DNA from 2 places in the Agromyces neolithicus genome. Region 1 is predicted to be linked to the other one. Evidence: predicted binding sites of a transcription regulator. Region 1 holds the regulator's gene; the other holds the start of a gene.
The links. The regulator HrcA, encoded in region 1, represses chaperone genes, less so after heat shock. The targets are predictions, from matches to a motif close to TTNGCACTCGNNNNNNNCGAGTGCNAA.

Region 1 (6,598 bases):
TCACCGCGGGTATGACCGCGACCCTGCAGCGCAAGCGTCGGTTCGGCACCGTCAAGACGCCCGTGCTCGTCGTCTATGTGATCGACGAGCCCAAACGCATCGGCTTCGCCTACGGCACGACCGCCGATGGCCCCGAAAGCGGTGAGGAGTCCTTCATTCTGGAACACCGCGACGACGACACGGTCTGGCTCACCATCCGATCGATACTGAGCACTCGGGGCGGCATCGTCGCTCCCGGTCGGCGTCGCAAGCGGCGCGAGCTCACGCGCGTCGAGCTCCGCGCCCTGCACCCTGCGGGCGGCGCGTAGCAGTGGCATCCGCGCTGCCGCTCGGTGAGCCGGCGCCCGCCGACGGCCTGCTCCCCGCGTCGGCCGCCGACGGCGCGCAGCATCGCGCGTTCGGCGTGTACCTGCATGTGCCGTTCTGTCGCGTGCGCTGCGGGTACTGCGACTTCAACACGTACACGTCCGACGAGCTGCGCGGTGCACGTCAGTCCGACTACGCGGGCCAGGCGATCAGCGAGGTGCGGATGTCCCGCCGCATGCTCGAGGCATCGGGCGTGCCGTCGCGACCGGTGCAGACGGTCTTCTTCGGCGGCGGCACGCCCACACTGCTGCCGGCATCAGACCTGGTCGCGATGCTCGGTTCGGTACGTGACGAGTTCGGCCTCGCCGAGGGCGCCGAGGTCACCACCGAGGCGAACCCCGATTCGGTCGGCCCTGAAGACCTCGTTCAGCTCGCAGCGGGCGGATTCACCCGAGTCTCATTCGGCATGCAGTCGGCTGTGCCGCACGTGCTCGCGGCACTCGACCGCACGCACGACCCCGAGCGCGTGCCACTCGTCGTCGGGTGGGCGCGCGACGCCGGACTCGACGTGAGCCTCGACCTCATCTACGGCACGCCGGGCGAGTCGCTCGACGACTGGCAGCGCAGCGTCGAGCACGCCATCGCGCAGCGGCCCGATCACCTGAGCGCGTACGCGCTGATCGTCGAGGAGGGCACGAAGCTCGCGCGGCAGATCCGGCGCGGCGAGCTGGCCACGCCGTCGGACGATCTCGAGGCCGACATGTACGAGCTGGCCGACGACCTGCTGGCCGGGGCCGGGTTCGAGTGGTACGAGGTCAGCAACTGGGCGACCGACGCTTCGCATCGCTCTCGCCACAACCTCGGCTACTGGCGGGGCGATGACTGGTGGGGTGTCGGCCCGGGGGCACACAGCCATGTGGGCGGCGTGCGCTGGTGGAACGCCAAGCACCCCTCGGCGTACGCCGAGCGCGTGTCGGCGGGAATCTCACCCGCGGTCGGTCGCGAGGTGCTCGATGCGCCGACCCGCGAGATCGAGCGCGTGCTGCTGCTCACCCGCATTCGCGAGGGCATCGCCGTCGAATCGCTGCACGCGGGCGGGCGTCACGCCGTGGCGGGCCTGATCGCCGACGAGCTCGTCGACGCGAAAGCCGCCCTCTCGGGTGAGTTGGTGCTCACGCGAAAAGGGCGGCTGCTCGCCGACGCCGTGGTGCGGCGCCTACTCGACGGCTCGACCGTCAGCTGACGAACTTGATCGAGAGCGGGTAGGTGTAGGGCTGGCCCTGGTTGGCCTTGACCGCGGCGATGATGCTGAAGACGATCTTGACGACCTCGACCGCGATCACGAGCAGGATGCCGATGAAGACGGCGATCAGCGCGTAGCTCACCACGAGTGCGATGGCGATCGTGATCTGGAAGTTCAACGCGGTCGCGGTGTGCGCCCGCACGAACGGCCCCTTGTCTTTCAGGAGCAGGTAGCCGATGAGGGCCGGCACGAAGTAGAAGAAGATGCCGCCCACATTGATGAGCGTGGCCCAGAGCTTCTCATCGGCCGGGCTCAGCTGCTGCGGCTGCTGGTAGGGATTCTGCGGCTGCTGCTGGTAGGGGTTCTGCGGCGGCTGATTCGGATCCTGCGGCGGCGGGGGAGGAGGAGGTGCGTCGGACATGATGGCTCCTTGGTGTCGTCGCCCGTGGGCGAGCTGTTGACTTCATGCTGGCACAGACGGCCGCGCCCGGCGATGGAATCCCGGGGCGCGGCCGGAGCGGACTACTTGATGAGGCGGATCGCGAAGGGGTAGCGGTAGTGGTTGCCGTCTTTCGCGCGCAGGAACGCGATGATCGAGAACACGACGCTGACGATCCAGAACGCCCACCACAGCAGCGCGCCGATGGCGACGAAGAGCAGGATGAACGAGAGCACGTAGCCGAACGCGATCGTGATCTGGAAGTTGAGCGCCTCTTTCGCCTCGGTGTCGGTGAACGAACCGCGGTCCTTGAACACGAGCCAGATGATCAGCGACGGCAGAAAACCGAGCACACCGCCGAGGTGGGCGAACGAGCCCCACTGCACGTCTTGTTCATGAGAGAGGGGGGCGCCTGCGGCGGGCGGGCGACCGGCGTCGGGGTTCTGGGCATTCGGGTCGGTCATGTTCGTGCCTTTCGGGGAGGGGTTCTCGAATGAACCGCAGCTGCCGTGAACGGGGAGGGCAGCGAGACTCGCGGATCATGCATACGCTAGCGTCGCCGACTCTCGGGTGGCAACGGCCGATACCGAGAGTTGTCACGATATGATTAGCAGTCAGTCAAGTCGAGTGCTAAGCGCGGCACGGGAAGCGAGGGACATGGTCTCCGAACGCAGCCTCGCAGTGCTCCGCGCCATTGTGCAGGACTACGTCGCGTCGCGGGAGCCGGTCGGCTCGAAGACGATCGTCGAACGACACGCGTTCGGCGTCTCCGCAGCGACCATCCGCAACGACATGGCGCTGCTCGAGGAAGAAGAGCTCATCGCAGCGCCCCACACCTCGTCAGGTCGAATCCCCACCGACAAGGGCTACCGGGTGTTCGTCGACCGGCTCACCGACGTGCGCCCGCTCACCGCGGCGCAGCGGCACGCCATCGAGACGTTCCTCGGCGAATCCAGCGACCTCGACGAACTGCTCGCACGCACCGTGCGGCTGATCGCCCAGCTCACCAAGCAACTCGCCGTCGTGCAGTACCCGACCTTCTCGAGCGCCCGGGTGCGACACGTCGAACTCGTCTCGCTCGCTCCGACCCGCGTGCTGTGCATCCTCATCGCCGACTCCGGCCAGGTCGAACAGCGACTCGCCGAGCTCGACCATCCCGTCGACGACGAGACGCTCGCCGAGCTGCGCATCCGGCTGAACGACCTGGTCACCGGCTCGACCATGATCGACGCCGTGGCATTGCTCTCGGGTGAGATCGACGCGGCCGACCGCCGGCACGCCGCACTGCTGCACACCCTCGCGGCCACGCTCGCCGAGCAGGCGCAGGTGCAGCGCACCGACCGTCTGGTCGTCGCGGGTGCCGCCAACCTCGTGCGCACCGAGCAGGACTTCGCCGGATCGATCCTCGGCGTCATCGAGGCCATCGAAGAGCAGGTCGTGCTGCTGAAGCTCTTCGGCGAGATGGCGACCGACGAGCATGCGGTCGCCGTGCGCATCGGGCGCGAGAACGCCGCGTTCGGCCTCGGCGAGACCTCGATCGTGTCGAGCGCCTTCGAGATCCCGGGGCGCGACATCTCGCGACTGGGCATCGTCGGCCCCACACGCATGGACTACTCGAACAGCATGGCCGCGGTACGCGCCGTGGCCCGCTACCTCTCCCGCACCCTCGGCGAGAGCTGACTCAGCCGCCCGTCGCAACCCGACCGGCATCCGGCAACCGAAAGGACAAGCCCTCCGTGGCCGACCACTACGAGGTCCTCGGCGTCTCACGCGACGCCACCCCCGACGAGATCAAGAAGGCGTACCGTCGCCTCGCCCGCGAACTCCACCCCGACGTGAATCCGGGGGCCGAGGCATCCGAGCGCTTCAAAGAGGTCACGCACGCCTACGACGTGCTCTCCGACGCGAAGCAGCGCCAGCAGTACGACCTCGGCGGAGGCCAGGGCGGGTTCGGCGGCCAGGGGTTCGGCGGGTTCGGCGACATCTTCGAGACGTTCTTCGGAGCAGGGCAGCAGACCCGCGGCCCGAAGTCGCGTCGCGAGCGAGGCCAAGACGCGCTCATCCGGGTCGAGGTCGGCCTCGACGAGGTGATCTTCGGCACGCACCGCGACATCGAGGTCGACACCGCGGTGCGGTGCGACACCTGCCAGGGTTCGTGCTGCCAGCCCGGCACCTCACCGGTGACCTGCGACATCTGCCGCGGCACGGGCTCGATCCAGCGCTCGGTGCGATCACTGCTCGGCAACGTCATGACCTCGACCCCGTGCGGCACCTGCCGCGGCTACGGCACCATCATCGCCACCCCGTGCATCACATGCCAGGGCCAAGGCCGCGTGCGCGCACGCCGCACGGTCCCCGTCGACATCCCCGCAGGCGTCGACACGGGCGTGCGCCTGCAGATGCCGGGCTCCGGCGAGGCGGGCCCCGCAGGTGGCCCGAACGGCGACCTCTACCTCGAGATCAAGGTCAAGAACCACGAGGTGTTCAGCCGCAACGGCGACGACCTGCTCGCGACGCTCGAGGTCGCCATGACCGACGCGGTGCTCGGCACGACGGCGACGATCCCCGCGCTCGACGGCGACGTCGCGGTCGAGGTGCGCCCGGGCGTGCAGAGCGGCGAGATCCTCACGGTGCGCGAGCGGGGCGTCACGAGGCTGCGCGGCACCGGGCGCGGCGACCTGAAGATCGGCGTGCAGGTGGTCACCCCCACCAAGCTCTCGTCGAAAGAGCGTGACCTCATGCAGCAGTTCGCGTCGTCGAAGAAGTCGCCGGCGCCCGAGCTCAGCCACTTCCAGCAGGGCATCTTCGCGCGCCTGCGCGATCGGTTCCTCGGGTAGCACGGCGTCGCGATGAGCCACCTCTACCTCGACGAGTCGCTCGACCTCGCCGCGCTCGCGCCCGGTGCCGCCGTCGAGCTCACGGGCGACGAGGCGCGCCACGCGGTGACGGTCTCGCGCATCCGCCCGGGCGAGCGGGTCTCGATCGGCGACGGCCGCGGCGTGCTCGTGCGCGGCACGGTCACCGAGACGGGGCCGAAGCGGCTCGCGATCGAGGCCGACGAGGTGTTCGTCGAAGAACCGCCGTCGCCGCGCATCACGCTCGTGCAGGCGCTCGCGAAGGGCGACCGCGACGAGCTCGCGGTGCAGGCGGCCACCGAGATCGGCGTCGATGCGATCGTGCCGTGGGCCTCCGCCCGCTCGGTCTCGCGGTGGGAGGGCCCGAAGGCCGAGAAGGGCCGGCTGCGCTGGGCCGCGATCGTGCGCGAGGCGGTCAAGCAGTCGATCCGCGCATGGCTGCCGCCGGTGGGGTCGCTGGCGACGACCGCCGAGTTGCCCGATCGCCTGGCAGGCGTGCGGATGCTCCTGCTCGAGCCGACCGCGACGACCGCGCTGACCGATCTCGAGCCCGACGGGCGCGACCTCGCGCTCGTCGTCGGCCCCGAGGGCGGTATCGCGCCCGCCGAGCTCGAGCGCCTCATCGCCGCCGGTGCCGAACCGGTTCGCCTCGGGGCATCAGTGCTTCGCACCTCGACGGCGGGCCCAGCGGCGATCGCCGTGCTGAACGCGCGGCTCGGGCGGTGGTGAGACATCCCTCGCTACGATGGTGACATGACCTCATCCAGCGCCGAGCCGACCCTCTTCGAGCGCATCGCCGCTCATGAGATCCCCGCGCGCATCGTCGCCGAGACCGACCGTGTGATCGCCTTCCACGACATCGCGCCGAAGGCGCCCGTGCACGTCGTGGTCACCACCAAGACCGGCGAGTACCGCGATGTCGTCGAGCTCGCGTCGGGTGACCCGGCGCTGCTCGCCGAACTCGTCGCAGTGGCCCGGTCGGTCGCGTCAGAACTGGCCGACGGGCAGTTCCGGCTCGTGTTCAACACCGGTGAGAGCGCAGGGCAGACCATCTTCCACGTGCACGCGCACGTGTTGGCCGGCGGTCTCGAGGAGGCCACGCTTGGCCGAGCCTGAGCAGCTCGGCCCATCCTCCGAGTCGGCCGCCGTCGACGAAGAGCTACTGCGCATCGACGGCATCGCCATGGTGCGCCTGCTCGGCCCGCAAGATCGGCTGCTGACGTCGATCCAGCACGAGTATCCCGGTGTCGAGGTGCATGTGCGCAGCAACGAGATCGCGATCCGCGGCGACGCCGAGTCGCGACTGCGGGTGCGCCGGCTCATCGAAGAACTGCTCGAGCTCGTGCGCTCGGGCCAAGATCCGACCCCAACCGAAGTGAGGAGCTCGGCACGCATGCTCGAAGCCGATCCCAATGCGAAGCCGTCAGAACTGCTCGGGCAGGTCATCGTCTCGAGCCGTGGCAAGTCCATCAGGCCGAAGACCGAGGGCCAGCGCGCCTATGTCGACGCCATCGACGAGTTCACCATCGTCTTCGGCATCGGCCCTGCCGGCACCGGCAAGACCTACCTCGCCATGGCCAAGGCGGTGCAGGCGCTGCAGCGCAAAGAGGTGAGCCGCATCATCTTGACGCGCCCGGCCGTCGAGGCGGGCGAGCGACTCGGGTTCCTGCCGGGCACCCTCACCGACAAGATCGACCCGTACCTGCGGCCGCTGTACGATGCGCTCAACGAGATGATGGACCCCGAGCTCGTGCC
Region 2 (6,598 bases), on a different contig from region 1:
AAGCGGGGGTTGTGGGTTCGAGTCCCATAGCCGGCTCTTGACAGAACAGCCGACCACCGACGCCGCGCCGCAGGCGCCGGGCTCGGGAGAACCACACCGCCACGCCCACGCCGAGCGATCGCGCATCCCGATGTGGGTGGCGATCGTGCTCGCCGTCGTCTTCGGCGGCGGTGTGGCCCTGCAGTCGCGGGTGAACGGCGAGCTCGCCGCGGCCATCGACGACCCCTACACCGCGGCGCTGATCTCATTCGGCTCCGGCCTCGTGATTCTGCTCGTCGTACTGATGTTCTGGCGACCCGGCCGCGCGGGCTTCGCGAAGGTTCGCGACGGACTGCGAACCGGCCGCATCGTGTGGTGGATGCTGCTCGGGGGTCTCGCGGGCGCCTGGTTCGTCACGACGCAGGGCCTGTCGGCGGGCGTGCTCGGCGTCGCGCTGTTCACCGTGGCGATCGTCGCGGGTCAAACGATCGGAGGCATCGTCTTCGACGTCATCGGGCTCGGGCCCGGCGGGCGTCGCCCGCTCACGACCATGCGCGTCATCGGAGCCGTGCTCGCGGTGGCGGCCATCACCTGGGCAGTCTCGGCCCAGCTCCCGCACGATGTGCCGCTGCTGCTCATGCTGCTTCCGTTCGTCGCGGGGGTCGGCGCCGCGTGGCAGCAGGCGGTGAACGGAAGGGTGAAGGTCGAGGCCGGCAGCGCGTTCACCGCGACGCTCTTCAACTTCGCCGTGGGCAGCGCGGCGCTCGCCATCGTCGTGGTCGTGCACGCCGCCATCGCGGGCTGGCCGTCGTCGCTGCCCGCCGAACCGTGGCTGTACCTCGGCGGTGCGATCGGCTGCGTGTTCATCGCGGGCACAGCAGTGCTCGTGCGGGTCGTGGGCGTGCTGCTGCTCGCCCTCTGCGGCGTCGCCGGTCAGCTCGCGACCGCGCTCGCCCTCGACCTGCTGCTGCCGACCTCAGACGTTCCCATCGACCTCGCGACGATCGGCGGCACCGTGCTCGCCGTCGTCGCGGTGGTCGTCGCGTCGATCCGGTGGACGAAGCACAAGCACGTCGCCGACCCGCACGCCGACGGCGTGGCCGTCAGTCGAACGAGCTGAAGTTCGGCGTGAGCGGCCGCGTGGCGCGCGGTACGCGCGTCGGCTCGGGCACCCCTCCGACGTACAGCCAGCCGAGCAGGTGCTCGTTCGGGCCGAGCCCGTGCATGTCGGCCACGAGCGGATGCCGCGTGTACGGCCCGGTGCGCCACATCACGCCCCACCCGGCGTCGTCGAGCAGCAGGTTCAGCAGGTGGGCGACGCCGGCCGCCGCGGCGTCCTGCTCCCACTCGGGCACCTTCGGGTGCGCAGTGATCGTCGCGACGATCGCGAGCAGCAGGGGCGCGCGTTCGGGTTTCGCGGCGAGCTTCGCCGCCGCATCGCCCGACAGGCCGGATGCTTCGGCAAGCGCCGCGCCGAGACGCGAGCGTGCAGCGCCGCGCAGCGCGATCACGCGCCACGGGCGCAGCGCCGCGTGGTCGGGCACTCGTTCGGCCGCTGCGAGCAACCCGATGATCGTCGCGTCGTCGGGAGCGGCATCCGTGACCTTCGACGCTGAGCGTCGCGCGAGCGCCGCTTCGCGCACCGACGCCACGCTCAGGACTCGGCGGTGAAGCCGAGGGCGAGCGAGTTCATGCAGTAGCGATCGCCGGTGGGCGTGCCGAACCCGTCGGGGAACACGTGACCGAGGTGCGAGCCGCACGCGGCGCAGCGCACCTCGGTGCGCACCATGCCGAGCGTCGTGTCTTCGATCAGCTCGACGGCCTCGGGACGAACCGACTCGTAGAAGCTCGGCCAGCCGCAGCCGGAATCGAACTTCGTGCCGCTCGTGAACAGTTCGGCGTTGCACGCCGCGCACGTGTAGACACCGGCGCGCTCCTCGTCGAGGAGTTCGCCCGTCCAGGGGCGCTCAGTGGCGGCCTCCCGCAGTACCGCGTACTGCTCGGGCTCGAGTTCGGCACGCCACTCGCCGTCGCTCTTCTTCACGCTGTAGGACATGCGCATCCTCTCGGGGAATGGGATCTCGTCTTCCATCGTCGCAGGTCGGCGGCGAGGTTGCGGATTCGTACGTCGACTGCAACGCACGACCGATGCCCCGTGTTCCGCCGGTGGCACACGCCGCGGCTGCTCGGCATGCACTCGGGCTGCGGTGCCTAGGATGTGCAGCACAGGACGTGCGTCATCGCGCGGCCGCAACGGGAGGTGGACATGGGCGCAGAGCGCGTACCCGACCGGCCCGACGACGCAGGCCTCGACGAGCGGCAGCGGCACGTGCTCGCATTCGAGGCGCGAGCCTGGAAGCAGCCCGCGCGCAAGGCTGAGGCGATCCGCAACGAGTTCGGCATCTCAGCGACCCGCTACTATCGGATACTCGGCGAGCTCATCGACTCGCCGGCCGCCCTCCGGCACGATCCGATGCTCGTCAAACGCCTGCAGCGCATGCGTTCGGCACGCGCGGAGGCCCGCAGCCGGCGTTCCCTCTCGCTCGGCCGATCGCTCGACTGAGCGCGGCCCCGACCCCTGATACCTGGACACATGGCGCAGAAGTTCCCCCGCGATCGATTCGACTCGATCCCGCACGGCATCGATCGAGTCGGCGCGCACCGTGCTCCCGCGCGCCGTGGCGCCAAGTGGATCGCATTCGGCTGGGCGGCGCTCGCGACCGTCGTGCTCGTGGCGGTCGGCATCGGCGCGGTCATGTTGCTGAACGATCGCCTGAACTTCGCCGCGCCCACCGCGACCCCGACTCCCTCGCCGGTGGTCACCGCGGCGCCGACGCTCGCGCCCGAAGTACCGGTGACGGTGCTGAACGGCACCACGACGTCTGGGCTCGCCGCGAACGCCGCCGAGCTGCTCACGGCCGGAGGGGTGACTGTGGGGGCGACCGCGAACGCGAGCACGAGCGACCTGACCGAGACCGTGGTCTACTACGCCACTGCCGACCTCGAGGGTGCTGCGCGCGGCGTCGCCCAGTTGCTGCCCGAGGCCGACGTGCGGCTCTCCGAGCAGTTTGCGGCGACGGGCACCCCGCTCGTCGTCGTGCTCGGTTCCGACTACGCCGCGAGCATCGCCGGCTGACCGCCGGCGATCGATGCGCTCGTCCAGTGCGGAATCGTTGCCATTCTGCGATCATTCGTTGCGTCGAGCCCCTTGTGCCCGCGTGTCACGTCGTTAGTATCTGGAATTGGCCGCTCGAATCCCGTGTCACGCCACGCCACCCTCGGCGCCGCGTCAGCACGACCCAGGGGCCCGGTACAGGCGACAGGCACGTGCTGATCCACACACAGCAACATGGGAGCAACGCATGGCGAACGGAACCGTCAAGTGGTTCAACGCTGAAAAGGGGTACGGTTTCATCACCGTCGACGAGGGCGGCCAAGACGTCTTCGTGCACTACTCCGCCATCGACATGGCCGGATACAAGGTGCTCGAAGAGGGGCAGCAGGTCGTGTTCGAGGTCGGCGCGGGCTCGAAGGGCCCACAGGCCGAGGGCGTCCGTCCCGCCTGATCCCGAACGACATCCGAACGCGCGGCCGTCGACCGGCCGCGCGTTCGTCGTTTTCCGTCGGGATCCGGGTTCGCGTGCCGGCCGCAGGTTCGCCCGTCTCGGGCGCCGTGCGTCATGCTCGCTTGCACTCGTGCCGGGAGAGTGCCAGAATCGTCTTAGCACTCACTCGTTTTGAGTGCTAAATCTACGAATCTTTGAAGACGTCCGGGAAAGGACGAGAAACACACATGGCAAAGATCATTGCTTTCAACGAGGAGGCCCGCCGCGGCCTCGAGCGTGGCCTCAACACGCTCGCCGATGCGGTCAAGGTGACCCTCGGCCCGCGCGGACGCAACGTCGTGCTCGAGAAGAAGTGGGGCGCGCCCACGATCACGAACGACGGTGTGTCCATCGCCAAGGAGATCGAGCTCGACGACCCGTACGAGAAGATCGGCGCCGAGCTGGTCAAGGAGGTCGCCAAGAAGACCGACGACGTCGCCGGTGACGGCACCACGACCTCGGTCGTGCTCGCCCAGGCGCTCGTGCGCGAGGGCCTTCGCAACGTCGCCGCAGGCGCCGACCCCATCTCGCTCAAGCGCGGCATCGAGAAGGCCGTCGCGGCCGTCGAGACCGAGCTCCTCGCGAACGCGAAGGATGTCGAGACGAAGGAAGAGATCGCCGCGACCGCGTCGATCTCGGCCGCCGACGAGCAGATCGGTGCGCTCATCGCCGAGGCCATCGACAAGGTCGGCAAAGAGGGCGTCGTCACGGTCGAGGAGTCGAACACGTTCGGCACCGAGCTCGAGCTCACCGAGGGCATGCGCTTCGACAAGGGCTACCTGTCGGCGTACTTCGTGACCGACCCCGACCGTCAGGAGGCTGTCTTCGAAGACCCCTACATCCTGATCGTCAACAGCAAGGTCTCGAACATCAAGGACCTGCTCCCCATCGTCGACAAGGTGATCCAGACCGGCAAGCAGCTGCTCATCATCGCCGAAGACGTCGACGGCGAGGCGCTCGCCACCCTGATCGTCAACAAGATCCGCGGCATCTTCAAGTCGGTCGCCGTCAAGGCTCCCGGCTTCGGCGACCGTCGCAAGGCGCAGCTGCAGGACATCGCGACCCTCACGGGCGGTCAGGTCATCTCCGAAGAGGTCGGCCTCAAGCTCGAGAACGTCACGCTCGACCTGCTCGGCACGGCTCGCAAGGTCATCATCACCAAGGACGAGACGACCATCGTCGAGGGTGGCGGCGACGAAGAGGCCATCGCCGGCCGCGTCTCGCAGATCCGCAAGGAGATCGACAACACCGACTCCGACTACGACCGCGAGAAGCTGCAGGAGCGTCTCGCCAAGCTCGCGGGCGGCGTCGCCGTCATCAAGGCGGGTGCGGCGACCGAGGTCGAGCTCAAGGAGCGCAAGCACCGCATCGAAGACGCGGTTCGCAACGCGAAGGCAGCCGTCGAAGAGGGCATCGTCGCCGGTGGTGGCGTCGCCCTCATCCAGGCCGGCAAGACCGCCTTCGAGAAGCTCGAGCTCACGGGCGACGAGGCGACCGGCGCGAACATCGTTCGCGTCGCGATCGACTCGCCGCTCAAGCAGATCGCCCTCAACGCAGGTCTCGAGCCCGGCGTCGTCGCCGACAAGGTGCGCAACCTCCCGGTCGGCCAGGGCCTCAACGCCGCGACCGGCGAGTACGTCGACATGCTCGCTGCGGGCATCAACGACCCGGTGAAGGTCACCCGCTCGGCGCTGCTCAACGCTGCGTCGATCGCGGGCCTCTTCCTCACCACCGAGGCCGTCGTCGCCGACAAGCCCGAGAAGACGCCGGCCCCCGTCGGCGACCCCACGGGCGGCATGGACTTCTAGTCCTCGCGGCACACGCACCAACACGATGGGCGCCTCCTTCGGGAGGCGCCCATCGTCGTCGTTCGACACCCGTGCGCCGATGCCCGATCGTTATCGTGCGCCGCCTCTGAGAACGATTCCCGACCACTAGATTCGCGGTATGCCATCACCGGGTCGCTTCGCCCTCCTCGCGGCGGCCGCCGCTTTCGGCGTGCTGATGACGGGGTGCACCGCGGGGCCCGCCCCGACCGGGGTCGCGACCCCGACGCCCACGCCGACCGAGACCGTGGCGCCGGTCGTCGACCGCCCGACCCCCGTGTTCGCCGTCGGCTGCGACGAACTCGTCGACCCGGCCGAACTGCAGACATTCGTCGGTGCCGGCGTCGCGCCGATCGCCCTCGTCACGCCCGCGGAGCGCGTCGCCACGATCTCTCCTGACGTGGCTGCCGTCGACCAGCTCGGCTCGCTGGTGTGCGATTGGACCGATGGGCAGCACTCGGAGTCGCCCTGGGGGCCTCCGCCCGACCCCCGGCAGAGCGTGCACCTCTCGCTCGTGCCCGACGCAGAGGCGGCCGCTCAGCGCTACGTCGACGTCTATGCGCCGACATCGCCCGATGCCGCATATGGAGCCACAGCGCACGGTCCGCGTTGCATCGGCGTCGAGTACGCGATGCCGACCGGGTACTGCGAACTGCAGGGCTGGCTCGCCGACTCGTGGATCGAGTACGTCGTCCACGGAATCGACATCGCCTCGTACGACACCGACGCGCAACTGCTGGCCGCGTTCACCGTGCTCACCGACCGGGCCATCGCCGCGCTCGGTGATGCCGAGCGAGGGGCGGAGTGGACGCCGCCCGTGTCGCCGAGCCCGGTCGGCGACTGCGGGTCGGTGGTGACCACCGAAGACATCGTCGAACTGACGGGCGTCGCCGATATCTGGGTCGGCCCGTTCTGGGACGGCCCGCGGGTCGGCCAGTACTCGTACGCCGCCGAGACCGAGCACGCGATGGAATGCTCGTTCAACTTCGTCGATGCCGAAGGCTCGTTCGGGGCCGTGCACGTGCTTCCCGAAGGGGGCTGGGGATTCGCGTCCGCGGCTCAGGCGTGGCTCGCCGAGGGCGCCGTGGCGACCGAGGTCGAAGGTGTGGCCCCGGGTGATGCGCTCATGCGGTGTGCCGACCTCGCCGACACGTGCGCACTCGACCTGCGCATCGCCGAGCACTGGGT

Region 2: groL (chaperonin GroEL) is a predicted target of HrcA. The motif match lies at 3,701-3,727, and genes of this name have one in related genera.

What each region holds. Positions count from the first base shown of each region.
Region 1 covers NZ_BAAANJ010000007.1:129,404-136,001, forward strand. Annotated here, with positions in the region: gene ABD164_RS10885 (DUF1990 domain-containing protein) at 1-308, shown strand, start outside; gene hemW (radical SAM family heme chaperone HemW) at 311-1,549, shown strand; gene ABD164_RS10895 (DUF4870 domain-containing protein) at 1,542-1,970, opposite strand; gene ABD164_RS10900 (DUF4870 domain-containing protein) at 2,072-2,452, opposite strand; gene hrcA (heat-inducible transcriptional repressor HrcA) at 2,646-3,668, shown strand; gene dnaJ (molecular chaperone DnaJ) at 3,725-4,825, shown strand; gene ABD164_RS10915 (16S rRNA (uracil(1498)-N(3))-methyltransferase) at 4,838-5,572, shown strand; gene ABD164_RS10920 (HIT domain-containing protein) at 5,597-5,959, shown strand; partial or broken gene ABD164_RS10925 (PhoH family protein) at 6,027-6,598, shown strand, end outside.
Region 2 covers NZ_BAAANJ010000006.1:57,663-64,260, reverse strand. Annotated here, with positions in the region: tRNA gene ABD164_RS09150 (tRNA-Thr) at 1-36, shown strand, start outside; gene ABD164_RS09145 (DMT family transporter) at 38-1,099, shown strand; gene ABD164_RS09140 (nitroreductase family protein) at 1,083-1,631, opposite strand; gene msrB (peptide-methionine (R)-S-oxide reductase MsrB) at 1,634-2,035, opposite strand; gene ABD164_RS09130 (DUF3263 domain-containing protein) at 2,246-2,542, shown strand; gene ABD164_RS09125 (LytR C-terminal domain-containing protein) at 2,573-3,115, shown strand; gene ABD164_RS09120 (cold-shock protein) at 3,342-3,545, shown strand; gene groL (chaperonin GroEL) at 3,773-5,392, shown strand; gene ABD164_RS09110 (hypothetical protein) at 5,532-6,598, shown strand, end outside.